3 regions of the Geobacillus sp. WSUCF-018B genome follow, and region 2 is predicted to be linked to each of the others. Evidence: riboswitches for the same ligand, from Rfam matches in the RefSeq annotation. Region 2 holds a riboswitch; each other region holds the start of a gene.
What was found. A riboswitch is a leader RNA that binds a small molecule or an ion and turns the genes downstream of it on or off. The one in region 2 is predicted to bind S-adenosylmethionine.
Positions count from the first base shown of each region.

Region 1: linked by a shared signal. The riboswitch ahead of mtnK (S-methyl-5-thioribose kinase) and the one ahead of CV944_RS11430 (hypothetical protein) in region 2 are both predicted to bind S-adenosylmethionine.
Region 3: linked by a shared signal. The riboswitch ahead of CV944_RS11175 (bifunctional homocysteine S-methyltransferase/methylenetetrahydrofolate reductase) and the one ahead of CV944_RS11430 (hypothetical protein) in region 2 are both predicted to bind S-adenosylmethionine.

Region 1 covers NZ_PIJF01000032.1:11,734-21,634, reverse strand. Annotated here, with positions in the region: gene CV944_RS10630 (pyridoxal phosphate-dependent aminotransferase) at 1-998, opposite strand, end outside; gene CV944_RS10625 (carbon-nitrogen family hydrolase) at 1,097-1,912, shown strand; SAM riboswitch class I at 2,006-2,174, shown strand; gene mtnK (S-methyl-5-thioribose kinase) at 2,260-3,447, shown strand; gene mtnA (S-methyl-5-thioribose-1-phosphate isomerase) at 3,517-4,584, shown strand; gene CV944_RS10610 (sugar ABC transporter substrate-binding protein) at 4,571-5,734, shown strand; gene CV944_RS10605 (sugar ABC transporter ATP-binding protein) at 5,731-7,281, shown strand; gene CV944_RS10600 (ABC transporter permease) at 7,223-8,236, shown strand; gene CV944_RS10595 (methylated-DNA--[protein]-cysteine S-methyltransferase) at 8,311-8,814, opposite strand; gene CV944_RS10590 (PAS domain-containing sensor histidine kinase) at 8,804-9,901, opposite strand, start outside.
Region 2 covers NZ_PIJF01000036.1:10,605-20,505, reverse strand. Annotated here, with positions in the region: gene opp4B (oligopeptide ABC transporter permease) at 1-766, shown strand, start outside; gene CV944_RS11440 (ABC transporter permease) at 788-1,696, shown strand; gene opp4A (oligopeptide ABC transporter substrate-binding protein) at 1,710-3,494, shown strand; SAM riboswitch class I at 3,556-3,657, shown strand; gene CV944_RS11430 (hypothetical protein) at 3,739-4,062, shown strand; gene CV944_RS11425 (VOC family protein) at 4,078-4,461, shown strand; gene CV944_RS11420 (PaaI family thioesterase) at 4,562-5,044, shown strand; gene CV944_RS11415 (PaaI family thioesterase) at 5,400-5,816, opposite strand; gene hutG (formimidoylglutamase) at 5,958-6,926, shown strand; gene CV944_RS11405 (helix-turn-helix domain-containing protein) at 6,931-8,412, shown strand; gene hutU (urocanate hydratase) at 8,636-9,901, shown strand, end outside.
Region 3 covers NZ_PIJF01000035.1:3,497-13,397, forward strand. Annotated here, with positions in the region: gene metH (methionine synthase) at 1-549, opposite strand, end outside; gene CV944_RS11175 (bifunctional homocysteine S-methyltransferase/methylenetetrahydrofolate reductase) at 542-2,389, opposite strand; SAM riboswitch class I at 2,459-2,560, opposite strand; gene CV944_RS17315 (hypothetical protein) at 2,629-2,781, opposite strand; gene CV944_RS11180 (ABC transporter ATP-binding protein) at 2,842-3,900, shown strand; gene CV944_RS11185 (ABC transporter permease) at 3,897-4,706, shown strand; gene CV944_RS11190 (ABC transporter permease) at 4,703-5,506, shown strand; gene CV944_RS11195 (ABC transporter substrate-binding protein) at 5,507-6,580, shown strand; gene CV944_RS11205 (hypothetical protein) at 6,991-7,308, shown strand; gene CV944_RS11210 (DUF1572 domain-containing protein) at 7,433-7,936, opposite strand; gene CV944_RS11215 (ABC transporter permease) at 8,297-9,076, opposite strand; gene CV944_RS11220 (ABC transporter ATP-binding protein) at 9,081-9,806, opposite strand.

The DNA of each region.
Region 1 (9,901 bases), on a different contig from region 2:
GGCAACGGAAGCCAGGCGAAAAATGATCCAGACGGCGCCGGCGCTTCCCAGCCGATCGCGCGCAAAGCATGAATAAACGTATTGCGGCGCGCCTCGTACAAGGCAATGAGCTCCGCGACGCAGTCTTGCGGGCCGAGGAGCGCAGCTGCCGCCGCTTCTTGGACGGCGCCGAACAAGCTGACGTACAAATGATCTTGCAACAACTCAATGGCACGGATGATCCGCTCATTGCCGACAGCGAACGCCACGCGCCAGCCGGCCATATTGTACGTTTTCGAGAACGTGTAGATTTCAACGCCAATGTCTTTCGCCCCGTCCACTTCTAGAAAGCTGACCGGCTTTTGGCCGTCAAAGCCGATCGCGCCATAGGCAAAATCGTGCACAACGGCTATGCCGTACTTTTCCGCAAACGCCACCGTTTCAGCAAAAAACTCCTTCGTCGCCGTCGCGCCGGTCGGGTTGTTCGGATAGTTTAAAAACATCAGTTTCGCCCGGTCGGCCGCCGCCCTGGGAATGGCCGAATAATCCGGCAGAAACCCATTCTCCGCGACAAGCGGCATCATTTCCATCCGCGCGCGGGCGAGCGCGATTCCCGACCAATAGTCCGGATAACCCGGGTCCGGGACGAGCACGACATCGCCCGGGTTGACGAGGCAAAGCGGCAGCTCGACAAGCCCGGCTTTGCCGCCGAACAAGATGGCGACCTCGCGGGCCGGGTCGATCGTCACCCCGTACTCGCGCGCGTAAAACGCCGCTACGGCTTCTTTCAAAAACGAGTAGCCTTGAAACGGCGAATATTTATGGTATTTTGGGTTCGCGGCTGCCTTCTGCATCGCTTCGACAATGTGCGCCGGCGTCGGCTGATCCGGATTGCCCTGCCCTAAGTTGATCACATCATAACCCGCCTTGATCTTCGCACCGACTTTCGCCACGAGCGAGGCGAAAAACTGCTTCGGCAGCTGTTCAAGCAGTTCGGAAAAGGGAAATTCGATCGTCATCGTCCACACCTTCTCAAAAATTCTTGAAATTCTAGTGCAACATCATATATCGTTAAAAGCAAAATGTAAAGAAAAATTTTTTTCCGAGGTGAACGCTCATGACGATCCGCATCGCCTGCCTGCAGCTTGACATTGCATTTGGCGATCCAGCAAAAAACGAACAGCAAGCCGAACAGGCCGTGGAATCCGCTGCCAAAGACGGCGCTGACATCATCGTGCTGCCAGAGTTATGGACGACCGGCTACGATTTGACGCGCCTGGATGAAATTGCCGACGAAGGCGCCGAACGGGCGAAGGCGCTCGCTTCCCGATTGGCGCAAACGTACGGCGTCCATTTCGTCGCCGGTTCGGTCGCCAAAAAAACAGCCGCCGGCGTGACAAACACGATGATCGTGGCCGACCGCCATGGCCAAATCGTCGGCGAATACAGCAAGCTTCACCTGTTCCAATTGATGGATGAACATTTGTATTTGCAGCCGGGAAACGAGCCAGGCTTGTTCTCGCTTGACGGGCTGCCGTGCGCTGGGGTCATTTGCTATGACATCCGATTTCCGGAGTGGATTCGCGCCCATGCGTTGGCCGGAGCGGAAGTGCTGTTTGTCGTCGCCGAATGGCCGCTTCCCCGCCTTCACCATTGGCGGACGCTCCTGATGGCGCGGGCGATTGAAAACCAATGCTATGTCGTCGCTTGCAACCGGGCCGGACGAGACCCGAACAACGTGTTCGCCGGCCATTCGCTCGTCATTGACCCGTGGGGCGAGATCATCGCCGAAGCCGACGAACAGCCGGGTATCTTAACCGCTTCCATCGACCCGTCGCTCATCCAAGACGTCCGCGCACGCATCCCGGTGTTTGCCGACCGCCGGCCGCACGATTATGAAGAGGCGGCAAAAAAATTTTTCAAAACGTATTGACAATCCGCCAGCCCAACCTGTATCATTCGAATCAAGCAACCAAACGATTGTTAACATCGTGAAAATTGCAAAAACTTAATAGCTAGATCGGTACTCTTATCAAGAGTTGGCTGAGGGAATTGGCCCAATGAAGCCCAGCAACCGACCGTAATGCTATCGTGAGATAGGGCGCACGCCAAAGGCGGCGCCGGAAGCGAACCGCTTCCGCAGGGCACGGTGCTAAGTCCAACAGAAAGACCGATGTCTTTCTGAAAGATAAGAGGCGCGAAGACGATGCATCTTCAAGCCTCTTTCCGTATGCGAAAGAGGCTTTTTCATTTGCCAAAACCTAAAGGGGGAACGTGAAAATGACGATTGTCCAATCCACTGTTTACGAACCGCTCACCGAACAAAAAGCGACCGCCCTCGCCGTCCGCCTCGGCCTATTCCGAGACGGGGCGCCGCTTGTGTGCCGCGAAATCGGCGACGGAAACTTAAACTTAGTCTTTCATATCGTCGATCAGGAAACGAAGCAAGGCGTCATCATCAAACAGGCGCTCCCGTACGCGAAAGTCGTCGGCGAAAGCTGGCCGCTCACGTTAAAGCGCGCGGTTATTGAAAGCAACGCGTTGCGCACGTTTGCCAGCTATGTACCGCAATACGTGCCGAACGTCTACTATTCTGACGAATCGCTTGCCATTACCGTGATGGAAGACTTGTCCCGTCTGCAAATCGCCCGCAAAGGGTTGATCGAAGGGAAAACATTCCCGCTTTTGTCCCGGCATATCGGCGAATTTATCGCCAAAACAGCGTTTTACACATCCGATTTCGGCATGAACCAGCAAGAGAAAAAGAAATTGGCGCAAAGCTTCGTCAATCCGGAACTGTGCAAAATCACCGAAGATCTCGTCTTCACCGATCCATTTTTCGACCATGACACGAACAACTTCGAAGACGAGCTGCGGCCGGACGTCGAAACGCTTTGGAATGACGACCGCCTCCGTTTGGAAGCGGCGAAGTTGAAGCGCAAGTTTTTAACCGAAGCCGATGTGCTTCTGCATGGCGATTTGCATACCGGCAGCATTTTCGCAAGCACCGACGAAACGAAAGTAATCGACCCGGAATTCGCTTTTTACGGCCCGATCGGCTTTGACCTTGGGCAGTTTTTCGCCAACTTGCTGTTAAATGCGTTGTCCCGCCCTGACGTTGAGCGCCAACCGCTCTTTGATCACATCGACCAGACCTGGGACGTCTTTGCGTCCATATTCTCGGAGCTTTGGCGCACCAAAAGCATCGAGACGTACGCCGCAACACCGGGCTTGCTTGACGAAGTGCTCCGGCATGCGTTCATCGATGCTGTCGGCTTTGCCGGCTGCGAAGTCATCCGCCGGACGATCGGCCTCGCCCATGTGGCCGACCTTGACGGCATCGAGCAGAAAGAAGCCCGCCTTGCCGCCAAACGACACGCGCTCCGCCTCGGCCGCCGCCTAATTGTCGAGCGCAACGAGCTGACCGGAACGGACGGCTTCCGCCGAGTGTTTGCAGAAACCGAATAGTAACACGGCGACGACCGGCCCAGTGCCGGCCCGGATCAACGGAAAATGTGAAAAGAAAGGAAGACGACGATGGACACCTTTGCCATCCCGCGCTCTGTCGAGTGGCGCGAGACGCATATCACGATTTTAAACCAACAAAAATTGCCATTAGCAACAGAATATATCGACCTGCATACGCTTGAAGACGTGTACGATGCGATCGCCTCGCTGAAAGTGCGCGGAGCGCCGGCGATCGGCATCACCGCCGCTTATGGTCTGGCGCTCGCCGCCTCGCATTATAAAGCGGAAACGGTCCACGAGTTCCATAGCCGCCTAAAGCAAGACCGCGATTATTTGGCAAGCGCCCGCCCGACGGCCGTCAATTTGGTTTGGGCGCTTGACCGGCTCACTGCCGCCGCCAAAGACGCCGCCTCGGTCAACGAAGCGAAAACGGCGCTTATTCACGAGGCGATCCGCATCCAAATCGAGGACGAAGATGTCTGCCGCCGCATCGGCGAACATGCGTTATCGCTTTTTCGCCCAGGCGACCGGGTGATGACGATTTGCAACGCCGGCTCGATCGCCACCGCCCGCTACGGCACGGCGCTCGCCCCGTTTTATTTGGCGAAAGAGAAAGGGATCGAGTTATCCGTGTACGCCCTTGAGACGCGCCCCGTTTTGCAAGGAGCGCGTCTGACCGCCTGGGAGCTGATGCAAGCAGGCGTCGACGTCACGCTTATTACGGACAACATGGCGGCGCAAACGATCAAAGCGAAAGGGATTCGCGCCATTATCGTCGGAGCCGACCGGATCGCACAAAACGGCGATACAGCGAACAAAATCGGCACGTTCGGCCTCGCCTTGCTCGCCAAATCGTTTGGCATTCCGTTTTACGTCGCCGCACCGTTGTCCACCATCGATTTGGCGACAAAGACAGGGGCAGACATCCCGATTGAAGAGCGCCATCCGGATGAAGTGACCCATCTGGCCGGCGTGCGCGTCGCCCCGGAAGGCGTCAACGTGTATAACCCGGCGTTTGACGTGACGCCAAACGAACTGATTACCGCGATCATTACCGAAAAAGGCATCGTCCGCGGCAGCTACAGCGCGGCACTGCCAGCGTTATTTGCAAAGGAGGAGCAGCATGAAACGATTTAAGGCCTTATCGTTCCTTTCTCTTCTTTTCTTTGCCGTGTTCTCCGTCTTGGCCGGCTGCACGAACGAGCAAGACGCCGTGAGCTCTAAGCCGGCCAACGAAACGAAGCAAACGGCCATCCAAGGCGACACCGTCTCATCCAACAGCCAAACCGCATCGAGCAGCGAACAGGCGGCCATCCCGGAGAAGCTGAAAAAACCGGTGAAGATCGCCGCCATTATGCAAATGTCCATCGGCACGTTCTCGTCGCAATACATCGCCGGCGTCAAAGAACAAGTGCAAAAGTTCGGCGGCGAAGTGCAAATTTACAACGCCGACAACGACTTGACGAAAATGGCCTCATACGTAGAAACGGCCATCACGCAAAACGTTGATGCCATTCTGCTTGATCACGGCCGCGCTGATGCGCTCGAAGGCCCGGTGAAAAAAGCGGTTGAAAAAGGCATCCCGGTCGTCGCCTTTGACAACGATTTGAACGTTCCCGGCGTCACCGTCATCGACCAAGACGACTACAGCCTCGCCTGGAAAACGTTAAAAACACTCGCCGAAGATTTAAATGGAGAGGGCAACATCGTCACGATTTGGGTCGGCGGTTTTACTCCAATGGAGCGGCGCCACGTCATTTATGAGGCGTTCAAAAAACGCTATCCGAACATAAAAGAAGTCGCCAAGTTCGGTACGGCGAGCGCCAACACGGCTTTGGACACGCAAACGCAAATGGAGGCCATTTTGAAAAAATATCCGAACAAAGGCGACATTGACGCCGTCTTCGCAACTTGGGACGAGTTCGCCAAAGGAGCGACGCGCGCCATCGAGCAAGCCGGGCGTACGGAAATCAAAGTATACGGCATCGATTTGAGTGACGAAGACTTGCAAATGATCCAAAAACCGAACAGTCCGTGGGTGGCGACAACAGCGACGGATCCGGCGGAAGTCGGCCGCGTTCAGGTGCGGTTCGCCTATCAAAAAATCGCCGGCGAGAAAACGCCGAACATTTACTCGCTCGAGCCGCATTTAGTAAAACGGACCGACTTGCCCGATAAGCAAGTATCGATGAACGAGCTTTCGCAATACATCCCGGGCTGGGGGCAATCGAACGTCGCCATCTCGCCATGGATGAAAACGTTGGAAGCTCAGGTGAACAAAAAATGAACAGGCTGTCAATGCGAGGCATTGAAAAATCGTTTGGCGCGGTGCGCGTGCTTGACGGCGTGGACTTTACCGTCCGTCCAGGCGAAGTCCACGCCCTTTTGGGCATGAACGGCACCGGCAAAAGCACGCTCATGAACATTTTGGCCGGCGCCATTCCTCCCGACGCCGGCACGATCACGATCGATGGCGTCAACTGCACCTTTTCGTCGCCGCTTGACGCGAAACGAGCCGGCATCGGCTTCGTCGTCCAAGAGGTCGACACGGCGCTTTTCCCAGGATTGCCCGTTTACGAAAACTTGGCGGCTGATGAGCTCGCTGATGTGAAGAAACAGCCGATCCGCTCGCTGCGCCGGGAAAAAGAACGGGCCGCTGCTCTGCTTCGCCGCGTCGGCCTTGCCATTTCGCCGGCAAAGCTCGTGCGCGACTGCTCGCTCCATGAAAAACAGCTGATCGTGCTCGCCAAAGTGTTGTCATCGAATGCGCGCTACATCATTTTGGACGAACCGACCGCCGCCTTGAGCGAAGCCGAAACGAAGCGGCTGTTTGCCATCATCACGGAACTGAAACAGCAAGGCGTCGGCTTTATTTACATCTCTCATAAACTGAAAGAAGTGCAGGAAATCGCCGACCGGCTGACGATTTTGCGCGACGGCCGCGTCGTCTACCATGGTTCCGCCCGCGGTTTGCCGCTTGAAGACATCGTCCTTCATATGACCGGAACAAGGCGAGCCGCCGCCATGAAACAAACGCGCGCGCATGGAAGCGACATCGCCTTTGCCGTCCGTGGGATCACGATCGAAAAAACCGGCACGACGGTCGATCTTTACGCCCATCGCGGCGAAATCGTCGGCATCGCCGGCTTGGTTGGCGCAGGCAAAACGGAGCTCGCTGAAAGCCTCATCGCCCACCGGAAGACGTCTGGCGAATGGCAACTTGACGGCCGGCGCTATACATTTTCATCGCCGCATGAAGCGATTGCCGCCGGCCTTTGTCTTATTCCGGAAGAACGGCGCAAACAAGGGCTGTTCTTGCCCGAGTCAGTGAAAACCAACATCACCGTCCGCCTCCTTTCCCGGCTGTCGCGCTGGCAATGGATCAGCCGGAGGAAGGAAACGGACGCCGCCGACGAACTTGTCCGCTCGCTCGGCATCCATCCGCCGTCGCCTTCGACCGCTGTCCGCCACTTAAGCGGCGGCAACCAGCAGAAAGTCGTCATCGGCAAATGGCTGAACACAAACGCGCGTGTTTTTCTATTCGACGAGCCCACGAAAGGAATCGATGTCCACGCCAAACAAGAGGTGTTTTCCATCATCCGTGCTCTCGCCGATGAAGGAAAAACAGTACTGTATTTTTCGAGTGAATTTCACGAGCTTCTTGAGGTGTGCGACACCATCTACATCATGGCTGACGGCCGGCTACTCACCCGCCTGCCGGCCGCAGAACTAACCTATGAACAGCTTGTGTACTATTGCAGCGGAGGTGAGATCGATGAGCCAGCCAGCCGTTTCCACAGCGCCGTCGAAAAAAGCGGCGCCGTTCATTCTTGAATTTTTGTATAAACATGGCACACTGCTTGCCATTTTGGCTGTAATCGCCTATTTTGGCCTGACACAAGACCGGTTTTTCACCTATGAAAACTTCAGCGACATTTTGCGTTCCATTTCCATCGTCACCTTGGTGGCCATTGGCATTACATTTTCGCTCATCGTCGACGGCTTCGATTTGTCGGTCGGTTCGACAGTGAGCTTGGCGACGATTGCCAGTGCGGCGGCGCTTGTCTTGCATCGCCAAGAAATTTTCGTCACCTTGCTCGTGCCGCTGTTGCTCGGCGTCGCCGTCGGGCTGCTTAATTCGTTGTTGATCGTCAAATTCAAACTGCCCGATTTGCTCGCCACGTTGGCGACGATGTACGCGATCAACGGCGTGCAGCTTACGTATACAAAAGGATTTTCGATTTATAACGACATGCCGCTGCCTGATGGCGGCACGGCGCCGGGCAAATTTATTCCTTCCTTTTTATTTATCGGCCAAGGGGAGCTGTTTGGCGTGCCGTTTTCGGTCTTGCTCATGCTCGTTGTCGTCATGGCCGCCCACTTGTTTTTAACATACACCAAACCTGGCCGTCTCTTTTATTTAACGGGTGAAAACCGGGAAGCGGCACGGCTCTCCGGCATCCCGGTCAACCGTTACCGGACGTATGCGTACGTCATCAGCGGCTTTTTCGCCGCCTTGGGGGGCATCGTGCTCGCCTCGCGCATCGGCACCGGGCAAGTGTCGGCCGGCGCTTCGTTTTTGATGGACGGCGTCGCCGCCGCCTACATCGGCTTTTCTGTCTTCGGCGCCGGCAAGCCGAACGTCATCGGCACCCTGTTCGGTTCGATTTTGATGGGCGTGTTGTTGAACGGCTTGACGATGATGAACGTCCCGTATTACGCCCAAGACATTATAAAAGGCGCCATTTTAGTCGGCGCCCTTGCGTTGTCGCATTGGCAAAAAAAATAATGTCCCGTTCCCTGCCCCCATGGATTCGCGTCATGGGGGCGGGCGCCATTTTGGGAGGCATACACCCCCACCGATCAGCTGAAGCGCGATTGATAGCGCCGCTCCAGCTCCAGCAGCTTTGCTTTTACATCGGTCCGGCTTCCGGCGTAGCCGACGAGGGCGCCGTTTTTGCCGACAATGCGATGGCACGGGACGATGATGGCGAGCTCATTCGCCCGGTTCGCCTGGCCGACGGCGCGGACCGCCTTCGGGCGGCCGATTTGCGCAGCGATGTCAGCGTATGTCGCCGTCTCGCCGTATGGGATGCGGCAAAGCGCCGCCCACACTTCTTCTTGGAAGGGCGTCCCTTTCCATTTCAGCGGCAAATCAAACGTCCGGCGGCGGCCGTGAAAGTACTCATCCAACTGTCGAAGCGCGCGTTCAAGCAACGGCGACCGGCTTTGGACAACCGGATGCCCGCCCGCAAACGCGCGCCATTCTTCCGGAAACAGTTCAACTTTCATGATCGCTTCGCCGTCGGAAGCGATGTATAGATCGCCAAGCAGCTCCGACCGGTATACGGCATATTCAATCGCCATCGTCGTCTTCCCTCTCTGTCCGCTCAATCGGCAGCGTAATATGAAACGTCGTGCCGACCCCGACTTCGCTTTCCACGTCAATTTTCCCTTGGTGCTCTTCTATGATTTTATAGCTGACCATCAAGCCGAGTCCGGTGCCGCGTTCTTTCGTCGTATAAAACGGCTCGCCGAGTTTTTTGATTTTATCTTTCGGAATGCCGCATCCTTGGTCGGTGATGGAGATGCGCACATAGCACCCGGCGCGGGTGATGCGCACCGTAATGTCCCCGCCTTTTGGCATCACTTCGATGGCGTTTTTCAAAATGTTGATAAACACCTGCTTCAGCTGATTCGGCTCGCAATACACCGGCGGCAGCCCGCGGTCGAAATCGGCAATGATTTGCACGTTATGCATCATCGCCTGGGCGCTGATCAAATCGATCGTATCCTGCATGATTTTGCAAATGTCGTTTTGCTTGTATTGCACCGCCTGCGGTTTGGCCAAAACGAGAAACTCGGTGATGATCGATTCGATCCGCTTCAATTCCGACATAATGACATTAAAATACATCGAATAATCGCCGTCAATGCTTCCTTGCAGCAGCTGGATGAACCCTTTTAACGCCGTCATCGGGTTGCGGATTTCGTGGGCGATGCCGGCAGCGAGCTCGCCGACGACATTGAGCGTATCCGATTTGCGCAGCTGCAGCTCCATCTCCTTCCGCTCGGTCACATCGCGAAACGTCATCATTCCAACGCCGGGAATGACTTCTTTTTTCAACGAAAACTCGATGATTCGCCCCTTTGTCTCATCGGAAAACTCGACTTCGCCGCTCGCCTCGCCAGCGCGCTGACACTCAGCCATCAGCTTGTTCAACTGGCGGCGCGCCCGGTCCGGAAGAAGTTCGCCGACCTTCCGGCCAAGAAGCGCCTCCTTTTCAGCAGAAAAAATGCCGCAGGCGATTGGATTGGCGTCAATGATGCGATGCTGCTCATCCCAAAGCAAAATGCCGTCCATCGAGTGATCGAAAATGCTGCGGAATTTTTGTTCGCTTTCCCGCAGTTCGCGCTCGATTTTCCGCCGCTCGCTCACGTTGCGGAAAATGGT
Region 2 (9,901 bases):
CCGTTGGGTGAAAAACATGCTGCAAGGGGATCTCGGCCTTTCCTATACCCACCAGCAGCCGGTCACTGATCTGCTGGCCGGACGGATCGGGAATACGGTGTTGCTGTCGGCGGCGATTTTAATTTTGACGTACCTGATTGCCATTCCGCTTGGCATCGTGTCGGGGCGATGGACAGATACATGGGCTGATAAGCTGATCGTCGGCTACAGCTATCTCGGGTTTGCCACGCCGCTGTTCATTTTTGCTTTGATCATGCTGTTTATTTTCGGCTTTCACCTTGGCTGGTTTCCAACCGGCGGCAGTGTGGACGTTCAGGTCGAGGAAGGGACGCTCGCTTACTATTTAAGCAAATTGAACCATCTCATGCTTCCGGCGTTGTCGGGAGCGCTCATCAACACGGTCGTTACGATTCAATATTTGCGCAGCGAAATCGTCGATACGAAAGTGAAAGATTTCGTGAAAACGGCGCGGGCGAAAGGCGTGCCGGAGCGGCACATCTATTGGCGCCATATTTTGCGCAATTCGTTTTTGCCAATCGCGGCGTTTTTAGGGTATGAGATCACCGGGCTTGTCGGCGGTTCCGTGTTTTTGGAGTCGATCTACAGCTATCCGGGGCTTGGCCAGCTGTTTTTGCAGTCGATTATGCAGCGGGATTACAGCGTCGTGACGGCGCTCGTCATGATTTCCGGCCTGGCGACGCTGGTGGGCACGCTGTTGTCGGACATCATTTTGAGTGCGGTCGACCCGCGCATCCGGATTGAGTAGGGAAGGAGGAAGGCAGCTGACATGAAAGCGGAAATCAGCGGCCCAACGCCGGCCGGAGCGAACATCGAGAAAAGCCCTTCCGCCTTTTCGATCATGTGGCGGGAGGTGGCTCGGGATCGGCTCGCGCTTGGTTCGCTCATCATTTTAGGAATCCTTTTGTCGATCGTCTATGGCGTGTCGCTCTTTTTGGATCAAGAGGAAATCGTGAAAGTGGATTTTCTTTCCATCTATTCTCCGCCGTCAGCGGAACACTGGCTTGGCACAGACTACGGAGGGCGCGACGTGTTTGGCCAGCTCATCATCGGCGCCCGCAATTCGTTTACGATCGGGCTGGCCATTACGCTCATCACTGGGGCGATCGGCCTCATTGTCGGATTGGTGGCCGGCTATTTCGGCGGCTGGATTGACAATGTCATTATGCGCATCATCGATTTCATTCTCGTTCTGCCGTTTTTGATGCTCGTTATTGTTTTTGTCGCCACTGTGCCTAAATATAATGTATTGACGTTCATTTTGATCATGAGCGCGTTTTTGTGGACGGGCAAAGCCCGGCTGATCCGCGCCAAAACGCTTGCCGAGCGCGAGCTGGATTATGTCAGCGCGTCAAAAACGCTCGGCACGCCAGATTGGAAAATCATTATTTTTCAAATTTTGCCCAACCTCAGCTCGATCATTATCGTCAATTTGACGTTAAATTTGGCGGGCAACATCGGCATCGAGTCCGGGCTCACGTATCTTGGCTTCGGGCTGCCGGAGAGCACGCCGAGCTTAGGGACGTTGGTCAGCTATGCGACCAACCCGGATGTTTTGCAAAACAAATGGTGGGTTTGGTTGCCTGCGTCATTGCTTATTTTAGTGATGATGCTGTGCATAAATTTCATCGGCCAAGCGCTGAAACGTGCGGCTGATGCAAGACAACGACTAGGATAAGGGGGAAGAAAATGTGAAGAGAAAATGGCTGGCGGCTCTCGCCGCGCTCTTGCTCGTGCTCGCCGGGTGCACGGGCAAATCCGACACAACGAGCGGAAAGGGCAACAATAACGAAAAACCGGCGGCTCAGAAGGAAGACATCAGCAAATTCCCGATGACGGTGAAAAACGACGGGAAAATCATCGATGGCGGCGTGTTGAAATACGGCCTTGTGTCCGATACGCCGTTTGAAGGGACGCTCAGCTATGCATTCTACACCGGAGCGCCCGACGCAGAGATTTTGCAATTTTTTGACGAGTCGCTTTTCCGGACGAACGGTGACTATGAAATTACAAATGATGGGGCTGCCACGTATGAGTTGTCGGATGATAAAAAGACGATGACAATCCATATTAAAGACAATGTGAATTGGCATGACGGCCAGCCGGTGACCGCCGAAGACTTGGAGTATGCGTATTTGGTCATCGGCCATAAAGATTACACCGGCGTCCGCTATGGCGATGCGCTCATCCAAGGCATCGTCGGGATGGAAGAATATCATAGCGGCAAAGCGGATAAAATTTCCGGCATTAAAGTCATCGACAAAAAGACGTTGACGATCACATGGAAACAGGCCAATCCGTCGGTGTTGACTGGCATTTGGGCGTATCCGCTGCCGAAGCATTACTTGAAAGACATTCCGATCAAAGACTTGGCGAAATCGGATAAAATCCGGAAAAACCCGATCGGGTTCGGTCCGTTTAAAGTGAAGAAAATCGTTCCGGGCGAGTCGGTCGAATTTGTTCGCAATGATGACTACTGGGCTGGCAAACCGAACTTGGAAGGCGTCATTTTGAAAGTCGTCAGCCCGCAAGTCGTCCTGCAAGCGCTGAAAAAAGGCGAAATTGACGTCGCTGAGTTCCCGACTGACCAATATTTGAACGCGAAAGGGACGAAAAACATTCAGTTTATCGGCAGAGTGGATTTGGCGTACAACTATATCGGCTTTAAACTCGGCCATTGGGATGCGAAAAAGCAGGAAAACGTAATGGACAATCCGAAATTCCAAAACAAAAAACTGCGCCAAGCCATGGCGTACGCCATCAACAACCAAGAGGTGGCCGACCGCCTGTATCATGGTTTGCGCTTCCCGGCGAACACGCTCATTCCGCCGTCGTTCCCGGGCTATCATGACAGTTCCATCAAAGGGTATACGTACAATCCGGAAAAAGCGAAACAATTGCTGGATGAAGCGGGATATAAAGATGTGGATGGCGATGGCCTCCGCGAAGATCCAAACGGCAAAAAATTCAAGGTCAACTTCTTGGCGATGAGCGGTGGGGACATCGCTGAACCGCTGGCCAAATTTTATATGCAATGCTGGAAAGATGTGGGCCTCGATGTCCAACTTGTGGACGGACGCTTGGCGGAGTTCAACTCCTTCTACGATATGGTCGAAAAAGACGATCCGAAAGTGGATGTCTACGCCGCCGCTTGGGGAACTGGAACGGACGTCGACCCGTACGGATTGTACGGCCGCAACGTCATGTTCAACTACTCGCGTTGGGTGAACGAGAAAAATGATGAGCTGCTAGAAAAAGGCCATTCCGAGCAGGCGTTTGATAAGGAGTATCGCCGGAAAATTTACAGCGAGTGGCAAAAGCTAATGAACGAAGAAGTGCCGGTCATCCCAACGTTGTATCGTTCCGCCATCTATGCGGTCAACAACCGTGTCGCCAACTTTACGGTTGACCCGAGCTCGAAGCTGACGTGGAAAGATGTCGGCGTCACGTCCGAGCAGCCAGAAGTGGCGGAATAAACAAAAAAGCGATTGCTTCTATGGGATTCGATATGGTAACATGAAAGACAAATGATCATACGTCTTATCAAGAGTGGGCGAGAGAACGGGCTTGATGACCCCACAGCAACCTGCCGGCAAGGTGCTAACACCCGCAAAGCGGTCTCGCTTTGGATGATAAGAACGGCTGCCCCCTTTCGCATCATTCCGAGGCGAAAGGGGTTTTTGTCGATAGGGGGTGAAGGGGGAAATAGTGAAGAGGGACATGTCGATCCGAGCTTGCATGGCCGCTCATCTCCGTGCCGCTGCGTTCGCCGTTCATGTCATGCGCTGCGTGCAGGCGGAGCTGATTCGGTTTGACCCTGAAGCGGCGGTTTATGTCGACCGCGGGGGCGGATATACCCACTTGTATGGGAAAGCGCAAGGGACAACCTTTTCAGTGTTGTTGACCGACAGCGAGGCGGACGAATGGAAGGCGGACGGACCGTACGCCCTTGATCGCTACATATGGACAGAGCTTGGGAAAAAAGGGGTTTTTCCAATGCGGATGACGCCGTATTTACAAGCTGTATGGTTAATGGAGTCATAGAAAGGAAGAGGACGAATGGCAGTCAAAAAATTTGAGCATGTCGGCATTCAAGTAAAAGACATCGAGGCATCAAAGGCATTTTACCAAAACGTCGTCGGCCTGGAGTTGCTTGACGAAATGATTCATACGAACGGAACGATGAAACTGGCGTTTTTAGGGATTGACGGCTCGATCATCGTCGAGCTGATCGAAGGATACAACCCGAACTTGCCGACGGAAGGAAAAGTGCACCACGTGGCGTTTACGGTCGAAGGCATCGAGCAGGAAAAAGAACGGCTTCAGTCGCTCGGCGTCCCGCTTGTGTGGGAGGAGATTACAACGCTCCCAAACGGGGCGAAATACTTATTTTTCCTTGGCCCGGACGGCGAATGGATCGAGTTTTACGAGCCGGCGCAATGAACGAAGGGGAAGGCGGCCATCGGTATGGCCGCCTTTTGCCGTGCAAGAAGGAAAATAGGGAGTGCACCGCGTATAGGTAAAGGGGAGAGGAGGAGAACAGATGGAGCCGCAAGTTATCCACGCCATTCAAGACGACTACCCGGATGAATTTGCCTGGTGCTATGGCTGCGGACGGCTGAATGAGCAAGGCCATCATTTCCGCACCGGCTGGGACGGGGACAAAACGGTGACCGTCTACACGCCGCGCCCGGAACATACGGCGATCCCTGGGTTTGTGTACGGCGGGCTGATCGCCTCGCTCATCGACTGCCATGGCACCGGGTCGGCGGCGCTTGCCTTGCATCGGAAAAACGGCCATGAGCCGGGAAGCGGGGAAACGCCGCCGCGCTTTGTTACTGCGTCGCTTCACGTCGATTTCGTCAAGCCGACGCCGCATGGAGTGCCGCTTGTCGCCGTCGGCACTGTGACGGAGATTCATCCGAAAAAATGGAAAGTGGACACCGAAGTGTTCGCCAACGGCGAACTGTGCGCCCGCGGGCAAGTCGTCGCCGTCGTAATGCCGAAAACGTTTGTCCGTGGGTAACAAGCAACAAAAGGCGCCGGAGAGCGGCTGTTTTTGACAGCGCTTTCTCCGGCGCTTGGCAACTGGTCGAAAACGGCTGCGCCTCACCTCGTTTCGCCATTGAGGACTGATGATGTCACGAAAAAGGCAACTCGACAACGCCTCTTCTCAAGTGGGGAAACCTTGTGAAATTGGTTCTCCTTTTTCAACAAAACCACCGATTTGGCGAACATCATCGTTTTTCACCGGTTTTCTCGGATTCCTCTGATCATCGCTTTCCATGCGTTTCAAAACAACAACAGCAGCTGCTGTTTGGCCTCGTCGAATCCAAGGAGAACGAGCATGCGCAAAAACGCCTTTTGGAGATCCATCACCTTCACGGTTTGTCCATGATCAGCACCGACGACGTGGCGCTCGCCACCTCTTTGCCGTTTTGCCGCACGATGGCGGTTACATAGGCGACGGTTTTCCCGAACTTTTCCACCCGCGCCTCGATTTCGGCTTCTCCAGCCGCCGCTGGGCGGTGAAACGTCGTCTGCAAGTTGATGGACGCGTGCAGCTGGTCATCGCGAAGCAAGGTCGTCACCGCATACGCCATGAGAATGTCCGCCGCCGCCCCGACGAACCCGCCCATAATCACCCCGTTGCCGTTGAGCAGCGATTCGCTGATCGTCCATACGCCTTTCGCATAGCCGTCTCGGGCTTCCGTCAGGCGGACGCCGAGCGTTTCGTCGCATGGGGGCGGCGCGCTTTGACCGGCGATGACAGCGTGCAAGTTGGTCATTGGCTTCATGTGGAACACCCTTTCTGTTGTCAATCATGTTTTTTTATTCGCCAAACGGCGGCGATTTCCTCTTTTCGCGTGCATGAGGAGGAGAACGGCAAAGCTGTGGCGAAAGAAACAAGCAGCTGATGATGGAAAGGAGATGGTCTCATGTATCAACCGCCAGACGCCGGCCGTTGGACGGGACGGATTGACAGCGTGAGCGATGAGCAGGCGTTTCGTCTTCATCAGCGCATTCGCTTGCTCGATTTGTCGCAGCCATTGGAGACGGTGGAACGAGCGGCGGCATTCATCGGGTTTGCGTGCGACGAAGGAGTGCGCCGCAACCAAGGCCGCCAAGGGGCGAAAGAGGCGCCGGCCGCCGTCAAAGCGGCGCTGGCCCGGCTGCCTTGGCATCTTCCGGAAGGGGTCGTTGTCTATGACGCAGGCGATGTCGTTTGCGTCGATGAACGGCTCGAACAAAGCCAGACTGAACTTGGGAAGGCGGTCGCCCGCCTGCTGAAAAACGGGATGGCGTCTATCGTGATCGGCGGCGGCCATGAGACGGCGTACGGCCATTACTTGGGCGTTCGCGAAGCGCTCGGGCCCGAAGCCCGCCTTGGCATCCTCAACATTGACGCCCATTTCGACTTGCGCCCGTACGATGACGGGCCGACGTCCGGGACGATGTTTCGGCAAATATTGGATCAAGACGAACGGGTCCGTTACTTCTGCCTCGGCATTCAGCGGCTTGGCAACACGGCGGCGCTGTTTGCGGCGGCCGAGACGTACGGCTGCCGGTACATGCTTGAAGACGAGCTGACCGCAGGGCCGATCGAGGCCGCCTATGAACAAATCGAGGAATTTGCCGCTCATCACGATGCCGTGATGTTGACCATTTGCATGGACGCCATCAGCGCGGCTGCCGCGCCGGGGGTGAGCGCGCCGTCGCCGTTTGGACTCGCTCCGTCGCTAGTGCGCGCTCTCGTCCGCCGAATCGTTTCTCATCCGAAAACGATCAGCGTCGATCTTTGCGAAGTCAATCCACTCTGGGATGAAGGCGGAAAAACGGTGGCGTTGGCGGCCGCCTTTTGCATGGAGGCGCTCCTTCATTTTCAACGCTTGCAGCCAAGGCGGTGAGAACGTGAAATTGGTCATTGCCGAACGGGATGACAAAGAACGGGAAGCGATCCGCTGGCTCGTGTCCGCGTATTCCTTGCCGATTGAGCGGGTGTATACGGCAGCCACCGTGGAGGAGATGATGGCCGTCTTGGAGAGGGAGGCGCCGGAGCTATTGTACGTCGAACTGGATATGATTCCGTATGAACGATGGTCGAAGGCGACATCCCACGTCCGCTTGTTTTGCCAACGCGTGATTGCCGCAACGGCCGAGGCGACGTTTGCGCGGGCGAAACAAGCCATCGACTGGCAATGCGTCGATTTGCTTGTGAAGCCGCTTGAGCCCGCCAGGCTGAAGCAGGCGCTGCGGGCGGCGGCGTCGCGTTCCCCGGGACGCCCAGGCTTGCCGGCGGGATTGGACGCCCATCACGACGATTACCGCTCCTTGTTTTGCGATTTTCCTTCCGCGGCCTCCGCGCATGTATGGCTTGTGCAGGCGGAACAGCCTGCCTTGTCTCGGGAAGTGATCCGCTTTTTAACGAGCTATCCGTTTCGCGGACGGGCGCGCGTATTGCCGCTCACCCATATGGCGGTTTGCCTGCTTCCCGATTTGCCGGGCGACGGGAAAGAAGAGGCGTGGAAGCTGTTGCGCGATTGGGAAGAGGAGCATCATGAGCCGCTCGCGGTTGTCGTGATGCCGCCTGATGGTCGGAAAACGGTGCGCGGGCAATACCAAGCGGCCCGCCGGTTGCTGGAGACGACGTTTTTCATTGGCTATCGCCAAGTGATCGCTCCCGCTTCGGAATACGAACAGTGGCGTGAGCTCGATCCCTTTTTGACGCCCGAGGAGCAGCGGCAATGGATCGAGATGCTCGAGCGGTTCGACCATGAAGGGGTGAAGCGATGGCTGCGGCGCGAATTCTCCCATTGGAAGCCGCCGTTTCCGAGCCCGGAGATGGTGCGGACGCGGCTGACGAGCATCTTGGCGCAAATCCGCCGGTTTATGAAAACATACGGCCTTGACCGCGGCGGAACCGAGCGGGAGTATATGCGCATTTTTCAAGACATTTTGTACAATCCCGTCTTGTATCGCATCGTTCAAGAATTGATTTTATTTTTATATCGATTGTTCCATGAGGCCAAGCAGGCCGAGGAAGACGCGCGCGTCGACGCCGTGGAGCGCGGCCTCCGCTATATGGAGGCGCATTTTCGCGATCCGTCGCTCACGCTTGAGCGGGTCGCGGCCGCCGCCGGGCGCAGCCCCGCGTATTTCAGCCATTTGTTGTCGAAAAAGCGCGGCGTGACGTTTCGCCAGTGGCTGACCAACCGGCGGCTTGAGGAAGCGAAACGGCTGCTTCGGCAGACGGATTTGTCGATTAAAGAAATCGCCGAACAAACCGGGTTTCGCACCGCCCATTATTTGACGCGCGTCTTTAAAGCCGAACTGAACCAGACGCCGACCGCCTACCGCGATGAACAACGGCTGAAACCGTCATCACCGCGGTAGGCGGTTTTGTCTGTGGCAAAGCGCAGCCTTGCCGGATCGCGGGCGAGAGGGGGCGGCGTATATTTCAAAAGAAATGGATCGATATCGAAAAAAATGAACAAATAAAACGGAGAGGAAATAGAAAATTCAAAAAAATGTGATCACTTTTAAAAGACGTGCGCCTATCTTCTCCTTCTTTGCTCCCTTACAATGAAAAGCAAAGAGGAAAAAGGAGAGGATGACGATGGCAGAAAAACGGACCGTACGCTCGTTTGCGGGAACAGAGCGGCGGGCGAAAGGATGGATTCAAGAAGCGGCGCTGCGGATGCTGAACAACAATTTGCATCCCGATGTCGCCGAGCGGCCGGAGGAATTGATCGTCTACGGCGGCATCGGCAAGGCGGCGCGCAACTGGGAATGTTACGAGGCGATTGTGGACACCCTTCTTCGTTTAGAAAACGATGAAACGTTGCTCATTCAATCCGGCAAGCCGGTGGCGGTATTTCGCACGCATCCGGACGCCCCGCGCGTGCTGATCGCCAACTCCAACCTCGTGCCCGCATGGGCGACGTGGGACCATTTCCACGAACTTGATAAAAAAGGGTTGATCATGTACGGACAAATGACGGCCGGGAGCTGGATTTACATCGGCAGCCAAGGGATCGTCCAAGGGACGTATGAAACGTTTGCCGAAGTGGCGCGCCAGCACTTTGGCGGCACGCTGGCCGGGACGATCACGCTAACCGCCGGCCTTGGCGGCATGGGCGGGGCGCAGCCGCTCGCCGTGACGATGAACGGCGGCGTCTGCCTCGCCATCGAAGTCGATCCGGCCCGCATCCAGCGCCGCTTGGACACGAAATACCTTGACACGATGACCGACAGCCTGGACGCCGCGCTGGCCATGGCCAGACGGGCGAAGGAAGAGAAAAAAGCGCTGTCGATCGGCCTTGTCGGCAATGCGGCTGAAGTGTTGCCGCGGCTCGTTGACATGGGCTTTGTTCCGGACGTCTTGACCGATCAAACGTCCGCCCATGATCCGTTAAACGGCTACATCCCCGCGGGGTTGACGCTTGATGAGGCGGCTGAGCTGCGGGCGCGCGATCCGAAGCAGTACGTTGCCCGCGCCAAACAATCGATTGCCGCGCATGTTCGAGCGATGCTGGCGATGCAAAAGCAAGGGGCGGTGACGTTTGATTACGGCAACAACATCCGCCAAGTGGCAAAAGACGAAGGGGTGGACGACGCCTTTTCCTTCCCGGGTTTTGTGCCGGCCTACATCCGTCCGCTCTTTTGCGAAGGAAAAGGGCCGTTCCGCTGGGTGGCATTATCCGGCGACCCGGAAGACATTTATAAAACCGATGAAGTCATTTTGCGTGAATTCAGCGACAATGAGCGTCTTTGCCATTGGATTCGCATGGCGCAAAAACGCATTCAATTCCAAGGGCTGCCGGCGCGCATTTGTTGGCTCGGCTACGGCGAGCGGGCGAAGTTCGGGAAAATCATCAACGAC
Region 3 (9,901 bases), on a different contig from region 2:
CGCCTCAAACGCCTTGGAAATGCCGAGAAATCCAGCTTTTACGTTCAACGTATCTTGGCACGTCTCCAGCAACAGAAGATCGACGCCGCCCAACAGCAGCCCGCGCGCTTGTTCTTCATAGGCGGCGACGAGTTCCTCAAAGGTCGCGCCGCCTGTCACCGACAACGTCTTCGTCGTCGGCCCCATCGACCCGGCGACAAAGCGCGGCCAGTCGGGAGTTGAGAACGCCTCCGCCGCTTGTTTGGCGAGCTTGGCCGCTTCGATGTTCAACTCGAGCGCCAAATGCCCGAGGTTGTATTCATCGAGCACAATGCGCGTCGCCCCGAACGTGTTCGTTTCGATGATGTCAGCGCCCGCTTCCAAATACGCTTCGTGAATGCGGCGGATGACAGGCGGGGCGGTGAGGGTCAAATATTCGTTGCACCCTTCATACGCCTCGCCGCCAAAATCGGCGGCTGATAGGTTGGCGCTTTGGATCATCGTCCCCATCGCGCCGTCAATGACGAGAATTTTTCGCTGCAGCTGCTGTTCTAAGGTGATGTTAGCCATGAACAACCTTCCTTTCTTTGGCGGCCGCTTCTTTTTCATGGATGTAGCGGACGAGCTCGACCGTCATGTCATAGCGCAAAAACGGCGTGATCAAATAAATGCCGTTAAACAAATCAAACGCCGCGTCAATGAGCGATTTGGCGATGGCAATTCCTTCGCGCGCCGCTTCTACTGGGTCGCTGCCGCAGGCGGCCATGCGGGCGCGAATCTCGTCCGACAGGGTGATCCCCGGCACTTCATGGTGCAAAAACTCGGCGTTGCGCGCGCTCACAAGCGGCATAATGCCGATGTAGATCGGCGTGGCGAGATGTTTCGTTGTTTCGTATATTTGCACGATTTTTTCTTCCGAGTAAACCGGCTGGGTCAAGAAATAGTGGGCGCCGCATTGAATTTTTTTCTCCATTCGCTCGACCGCTTTATCCAAATGGCGGACGTTCGGATTGAAGGCCGCACCGATCGAGAAGTTCGTTTTTTGCCCGAGCGGTTTGCCCGAGTACGATAATCCCTCGTTGAATTGGCTGATTAGGCGGATGAGATCGAATGACGACACATCATACACGGACGTCGCTCCCGGGAAATCGCCGATTTTCGACGGGTCGCCGGTAATAGCGAGCACGTCGGTGATGCCGAGCGTATGCAACCCCATCAAATGCGACTGCAGGCCGATCAAGTTGCGGTCGCGGCACGTAATATGCACGAGCGGGCGGACGCCGAGCCGCTCTTTCACGATCGTGGCGACGGCGGCGTTGCTGATGCGCGGCGTGGCAAGTGAGTTGTCAGCTAACGTCAGCGCGTCGATGCCAGCGTCATGGAGCGCTTTCGCCCCAGCGAGAAACTTGTCAATGCCGAGTTGCTTCGGCGGATCGAGTTCGACAATGACCGAGCGGCGCGTGCGGGCGAGCTCGGGAAGCGGAGTCGGCGCGGGCCGATCGGCTTGCACCGATACAGATGCCGTGCGCCGCTTCACCGTTTTTTCCGTCACCGGCGTCCGGTCGGCGAGCGCCTTTGCCATTGCCTCAATATGTTTCGGCGTCGTGCCGCAGCACCCGCCGATCAAGCGCACCCCTTGATCGCGGAACGCTTTGGCCGCCTCTTCAAAATATTCCGCGTTCGTTTCATAGACAAGCCGGCCGTCGCGGTAATCCGGGAGGCTCGCGTTCGGATACGCCGACAAAAATGCGCGATTGGGCAGGGGCACTTCCTCAAGCGACTGAATCATATAGTGCGGACCAAGCCGGCAGTTGAGCCCGACAACATCGGCCCCGAGCGCCTCCAGGCGGCTAAGGGCGTCCGCGAGCGGCGTGCCGTCTTGCAAAACGCCGACTTCATGGAGCGACACATGGGCGATAATCGGCAAGTCCGTCTCTTTGCGCGCGATGGCAAGCACCGTCTCCAACTCTTCCAAATCGTAATACGTCTCCAGCAGCACACCATCAACCCCTTCGGCAAGCAGCACAAACAGCTGCTCGCGAAACGTCCGCTTCACTTCGTCAAGCGGTACGACACTTTTGTTTAACGTGCGCAGCCCTCCGATCGTTCCGAGCACGTACGCCCCCCCATTGGCTGCTTGCTTCGCCAGTCTTACAGCGGCGCGATTGATCGCCGGCACCTCGTCTTGCAAGCCGTAGCGCGCGAGTTTCACATAGTTGGCGCCGTATGTATTCGTCTGAATGACATCGGCGCCCGCCGCGATATACGCTTCATGAATATGAATGATTTCGTCTGGATTCGATAGATTCAATTCTTCAAAACAACGGTCGACGCCATGCGAATATAAAAGCGTCCCCATCGCTCCGTCGGCGATGAGAATGCGTTGTTTCAACTCATCGAGCAGCCCCACGTTTGATTCCCCCATTTCGTTGTAGTAAAAGAAAAAAGCCTTCTAAGAAGAAGACTTTTCGTTCGCTTCTTCTTATCTTCCAGGCTGTTGCCTGTCTGGATTTAGCACCTTGGCCGCGGCCAGGTTGCTGAGGGTTCACCGGGCCAGTCCCTCCCCCTCTCTTGATAAGAATGTCCGTATGCGGTTGTTTATTTCGTCTTGACTATTACTATATAATTTAATGTATTTTTTGAAATTATTCAATACGGTGAAGCAAGGAAATTTGAAAAAACGATCAATGAGACAGCGGCTTTCCGCATTGCGGGCAAAATTGGAAGCTGTTCTGCGGAATAGTCAGCCGCTTTTTGTTTTTTAGTCGCCGACATGGCGGAAAGCATATTTTTCCGTTGCACTTTCTACTCTCCTATGTTCTAATTAGGAATAGTGAACATCAAGAAGATGGGGGGCTGAAAGTGAACGGAGAAATCATCCGCTTCGAGCGAGTGACGAAGGAATACGACGGCGCAGCCGTACTGGATGATGTCAGTTTTGCGATGGAGCGCGGGAAGTTTTATACGCTGCTTGGACCGTCGGGGTGCGGGAAGACGACGATTTTGCGGCTGATTGCCGGGTTTATCGAACCGACGCAAGGAACGATTTATTTCCACGGAAAGCCGATTCAAAACGTCCCGCCGAACAAACGGCAAGTCAACACTGTTTTTCAAGACTATGCGTTGTTCCCTCATCTCGATGTGTTTGAAAACGTTGCGTTTGGTTTGCGCGTGAAAAAGATGAAAGAAACCGACATTCGCGAGAAAGTGAGGGAAGCGCTTCGGTTTGTCAACTTAGACGGCTATGAGCGCCGCCGCATTCAAGAAATGTCAGGCGGCCAGCGTCAGCGCGTCGCGATTGCGCGGGCGATTGTGAATGAGCCAGAAGTTTTGCTCTTGGATGAGCCGCTATCGGCCTTGGATTTGAAGCTGCGCACGGAAATGCAGTATGAACTTCGTGAATTGCAGCGCCGCTTAGGGATTACGTTCATTTTTGTCACGCATGATCAAGAAGAAGCATTGGCGATGTCCGATTACATTTTTGTTCTGAATAAAGGAAAAATTCAGCAGTTTGGGACGCCGAAAGACATTTACGACGAGCCTGTCAATCGATTCGTCGCCGATTTCATTGGCGAATCGAACATTTTGTCAGGGCGCATGATCGACGATTTCCTCGTCGAATTTGCCGGCAAACAGTTTGCGTGTGTTGACCGCGGCTTCGCGCCAAATGAACCGGTCGATGTCGTCATCCGCCCGGAAGATTTGGAGCTCGCGGCGCCGGAAGACGGGCAGATCGTCATCCGCGTCGATTCGCTCTTATTCCGCGGTGTCCATTATGAAATTTGCGGCTATGACGAAAACGGCAACGAATGGCTTGTCCATTCGACGAAAAAGGCCGAAGTCGGGGAAACGGTCGGCCTTCGTTTTGAACCGGAAGCGATTCACGTCATGCGACTCGAAAAGGAGGATGAGGACGCATGACGGAACGGGCGTGGCGGAACTGGTATTTAATCCCTTATGGCATTTGGCTTGTGCTGTTTGTCGTGGCCCCGATTGTCTTTTTGGTGTATGAATCGTTTTTGGATCTTGACGGCCATTGGACGTTGTCCAACTATAAATCCGTATGGACGCCCATTTATTTGAAAATGATGGCGTATTCGTTTTGGTATGCGTTTTTAATCACGCTTGTGTCGCTGCTCATCGGCTATCCGACCGCCTATTGGCTGACGAAGACGCGGCACAAGCAGCTATGGCTGTTGTTGCTTATTTTGCCGATGTGGGTGAATTTGCTGCTGAAGGTGTATGCGTTTTTAGGGCTGTTCGGCACGTACGGGCTGGCCAACGCTTTGTTGAAAGCGCTGGGCGTTGGGCCGCGGCAGCTGTTGTTCACCGATTTCAGTTTTGTCTTTGTGTCGGTGTACATTTTTATTCCGTTTATGGTGCTGCCGATTTTCAACGCGCTGGAGGAGCTGCCGCCATCGCTTGTCGATGCCGCCCGCGATTTGGGCGCTTCGGCTTGGACGACGTTCCGCCGCGTCGTCTTCCCGCTCACGCTTGGCGGGGTGAAGGCCGGCTGCCAGGCGGTGTTTATCCCGGCGCTGTCGCTGTTTATGATTACGCGCCTCATTGCGGGCAACCGCGTCATTACGCTCGGCACCGCCATTGAGCAGCACTTCCTCGTCACCCAAGATTGGGGAATGGGGGCGACGATCGCTGTTGTGTTAATGATCGCGATGGCGGTCATCGTCGTCCTGACAGGAACCGGAAGGAAAGAGGGAAGCCGATGAAACGGACGCATTGGTGGGGACGTGTGTACTTGTTAGTCGTGTTTGCCGTGATGTATACGCCGATTGTGTATTTGATGTATTATTCGTTCAACAGCGGCGGGGCGATGCACGATTTTCAATCGTTCACGTTTAAATGGTACCGCGACGTGCTGTCCGACGACCGCTTGCTCATCATCGTTTTGAATACAATCGTCATTGCGCTGCTGTCGGCGGCGGTCGCGACGATACTCGGGGTCATCGGGGCGCTCGCCGTTTACTATGTCAAGCGGCAGCGAACGAAAAACGCTCTTCTCGCCCTCAACAACGTGCTGATCGTCAGTCCGGATGTCATCATCGGCGCTTCGTTTTTGCTGCTGTTTACAATCGCTGGCATCAAGCTCGGCTTTACGTCCGTGCTGTTGTCTCATATCGCGTTCAGCGTGCCGATTGTCGTGTTGATGGTGCTGCCGAAACTCGAGGAAATGAGCCCGACGCTGATTGATGCGGCTAGAGATTTAGGAGCCAGTCATTGGCAAGTGCTGTCCGGTGTGGTGCTGCCGTTTTTGGCGCCAAGCATATGGGCGGGCTTTTTCATGGCGCTTACGTATTCGCTCGATGACTTTGCCGTGACCTTTTTTGTCACGGGAAATGGGTTCTCGACGCTGTCGGTGGAAATTTATTCGCGGGCGCGCCAGGGCATTTCCTTATCGATCAATGCGCTGTCGACGCTGCTATTTTTATTTACGATGCTGCTTGTCATCGGTTATTACGTGCTCAGCCAAAAAGGCGGCCGAATGTACGGGATAGGGGGGCGAAAGTAGGTGAGACGGCTTGTCCAAGGGTTTGCGGCCGTGTTTATCGCCGCGTTCGTCCTCATGTTCATCACCCACCGGTTGAACGAAGCGGAAGGGTACGGCGGAGGCAAAACGGTGACCGTTTACAACTGGGGCGATTACATCGACCCAGCGCTCATTCGGGAGTTTGAAAAAGAGACAGGGTGGAAAGTGATTTACCAAACATTCGATTCCAACGAAGCGATGATGGCGAAAATCGCCCAAGGCGGGGCGACGTTTGATGTCGCCGTTCCGTCCGATTACGCCATCAGCAAAATGATCGAGGAAAACTTGCTGTTGCCGCTCGATCACGACAAGCTGCCGAATTTACAATATATCGAGCCGCGGTTCCTCAACTTGTCGTTTGATCCGCACAACCGGTATTCCGTGCCGTATTTTTGGGGGACGGTCGGCATCGTCTACAACCGCGAGATGCTTGGCGGCAAGACCATCACAAGCTGGAACGACTTATGGGATCCGAGTTTGCGAAACCAAATTTTGCTTGTCGACGGAGCGCGCGAAGTAATGGGGATGGCGTTAAACAGCCTCGGCTATTCCCTCAATGACACGAACAAAGCCCATTTGCAAGAAGCAAAGCGGAAACTCGATCGACTCATGCCGAATGTGAAGGCGATTGTCGGCGATGAGATCAAGCTGCTTCTCGTGAATGAAGAAGCGGCCATCGGCGTCGTCTGGTCGGGTGATGCGGCGGAAATCATCGCCGAAAACGACAAGCTCGACTATGTCGTGCCGAAAGAAGGATCCAACCTATGGTTTGACAACATGGTCATTCCGAAAACAGCGAAAAACATCGAAGGAGCGCACGCGTTTATCAATTTTATGCTCGACCCGAAACACGCGGCGCAAAACGCCGAGTATGTCGGCTATTCGACGCCGAATCGCGCGGCGCTTCGCTATTTGCCAAAAGACATCGCGGGCGATCGGCGCTTTTACCCCGATTTGGATTCAGCTGGACATCTCGAAGTGTACGAAAACTTAGGAAAACACATGCTCGCCTACTACAACGAACTGTTTTTGCAGTTTAAGATGCAGCAAAAGTAACCATATAGATGCAACGAAATCGTTTCACATATCCTTGACGGAAAAAGTGGCTTATCCATTTTTGACTGTCGAAGGCAAGCCACAGGCTTGCCTCCGTCACGCTTTAGCGTGACGGAGGACCGAACAACGACTCGCTTCACAGACCCATTCATGGGTCTGGAAGCGGCGTTGTTCGGTCACTCGACAGTCGGATGCAATGACCGGTAAAAACGAAAAGTGTTAAAGCTTTACATTGCATCTATACAATCAGAGCAGGCGCCGCCCTCTGCAATAGGGAGATGGGCGCCTGCTTGGCGTTTGCGTAAAGGGGAACGAAGAAGCCCATGGGCGGCTTCACATACAAGAAGGGATCGGACGCAGGGAAGAAGAATAGAAAGACATGATATGATGAAAAAGAGGAGGTGGGAACGTTGCCCAATCATTTGCCTATGGAAGAAAATGTGATGGATATGCTCATCGGCGGCTTTTCGGTTGTGATGTTGATCGCGGTTGCGACAATCGTTTTTCTTTGGCGAAGGAATCGAGAGGGGCGGGCGTTTCTGTGGATATTGGCCCATTTCTTGTTGCTGTCTCTGGCTGTTTCATTTGCGCTGAAGGCGATTTCCTTTGATCTTACCCATGTGCAGGCATCCGAAGAAATCTCCCTCCTTCTTGGCAAGGCGGGGTTGGCGTGGGGAGCAGGGATGGTTTGTTTGTTGGTCGGTATTGTGAAACTTTCCAGACGATGACTGCGATCCCGATAGGTATGATTGGGAAGGAACAACAAACAACAAAAAGAAGCCATCCACCTTTATCGGCTGACGGTTCTGAGGGGCGGATGGCGTTTGCATGATCATTCGAATAAGGAGTTGCCTATGTTGTTTTTCGATTTCTTGGTATGGTCAGTGTTTTCCAGTTGTTTGCGTTCAGCTGTTTCGCGATATAGACGATTTGCCCGATATGATACGAATAATGGTACATTTGCCGCTCAATGGCTTCGATGACGGAATGGGGTTCGCCGCGGATCGTGACCGTCCGCAACAAATCCGTTTCTTGCAGTTCGTTCAGCGTCTGAAAGAAAGCAGACCACCCCTTTTCCCAGCAAGCCATGACTTCTTTGCGCGTATGGAAGTCGTTGATAAACTCATCATCGCGGTTTCGGTCCGGTTTTTCCCCATCCGACGACAAAAAGTCTGTCCAGCGCGACACCATATTTCCGCTCATATGTTTGACAATGATGGCGATGCTGTTGGCCTCCTCATGAAAGCAATGGAACAGCTGTTCCTCCGAACATTGGTCCATAGCCCGTTCGGCGGTCTTTTTCATGTCAACAAAGCGTGCGCGCACCACTCGCAAATATTCTTGGCCGATGTTCATTCACACACCTCCGTCAAAGAAATGCCATCTCTTTTATTCGCCGTCGATGCTGTGATTTCTTTCTATGTGACGGCAAAAAGCAAAAAAAGCAACGCCTTGGGCGGACATGACTATGGGTCATGTTTTCGAAGCAGGCGAGTGAATAATTAGCTCATAGCGGCACTCTTCGTTGCCTGTGTTCATAAATTGATGTTCGCAGGCGGCGTTGTAATAAAGAGAGTCCCCTTCGTGCAAGATGTCCGTGTTATGAAAACTCCTTTGCTTTCCCTGAGTGCCGAGGATTCATTCGGCATGGTCGCGAAAACATCCTCTCGATTTTCACCGAAAGGGTGCAAAAGGTGAGGGATAACGTCCACTCTTTTAGACGTAGCTTCCGATTTTTCCGTTTTTTCTCGCCCAATGCCATTGTTGCTTCAAGACCAATGAGCCCATGGCCAGCCATAATAGCGAGATGCCGAGAGCAGGAAAGAATACGGGCCATCCTTCATTCACTCCTTGCACGGCCCAAGAAAGGGGAGAAAAGTAGTTGAGAATATGAAAGGCTGTCGGCAATAAATTTGAAGATAGAAAAAAACCTGAGAAGATTAATAAATAATAAAGCAGCACCTCGGTAACGGCTCCGACTTGTTTTAAGCGAAGGGACAGTCCTAAAATGAACACACCGATTCCCGTCATCCCGATTAGGCTTACGCCGCCAAATACGACGATCTCCGTTATCATGGATAATATTCCCGAGAGAATTTCGGAAAATCCAATCATCAAAGCCGCACAGATGAAAAAGAGCACTACCCACACGGATGATAATGCGATTTCCGCGATCACTACGCCCATTAAAACTTGCCATGGGGGAGTCTTGGTGGAAAGTACCTGCTCTGCCGTGCCGAGATACGCTTCCTCGATCACCGTGTTGCCGAGCTTTGAGATCAAATGAGCGCTTAAGTACCAAAGGCTGAAACCGAACAGTTTGAGCGTCGCTTCCTTTCCGGTTTGTATCGGGCTTGCGTACAGCGTACCGAGAAAAAAGACAAATTTAATGATAAGGCCAACGGTAAAATCGAACCAATACCGACGATACTCTGCCCTTTTTTTCAAAAAGGAAGCCAATACTACATTCAAGATTTGCAGGGGCAACCGACTCACCTCCTTAGACGGATAGGTTGGAACGAATAGCGGCCAAAAAATGAGTTTCAAGGTCGGCTGGAGTTGAAAAATGTTCTTTCGTGCCGCTCCAAACGATTTTTCCGCCTTGAATAAAGACAAACTTATTTCCAACGGCGTGGGCAAAAGGAATGTCGTGGGTGGTGATGAGAACGGCTTTCCACCATTGGTTTTCTTCCGTTAACATGGTTCGGATATGATGTTGCGACTCAACATCAAGGCCAAGAGTTGGCTCATCAAGGAACAAAAACGGCGCTCCTTTCATTAAGGCGATCGCAAATGCCAGTTTTTGTTTCATCCCACGTGAAAGGGTTTGGGTAAGACGCTCAGCGTATGGGGTTAGATTCAACACGGCCATCATTCGTTCGGCTCTTCGTTTTGCTTCAGCACGACTCCATTTGTTCAGCAAGCCGAAGTATAAGAGATTTTCCAAAACAGTTAAATAAGAATAGGAGTTGTCAGCTTCTTCAAATACGACCGCAATCGACTCGCGCGCTTCATCTGGATGGCGGACAACATCTACTCCATTGACATAGATGCTGCCGCTGTCTGGTGCAGTAAGCCCGATGATGCATCTTATTAAAGTAGTTTTTCCGGCTCCATTCGGCCCTAACAGAATAAGTCGATCCCCTTCAACCAGTTCAAGGGAAACATTATGTAATACTTGGCGGTTTGGCGGATAGATTTTGTTTACGTCTTGCACGGCAATCATTTTTTTCTACCCTTTCCATTTAATAAGCTAGGGTGGTCTTGAAAAATCTTGAGGACCACCCGAAAGGATTATTACCAACTCGCTGGGACTTGAGA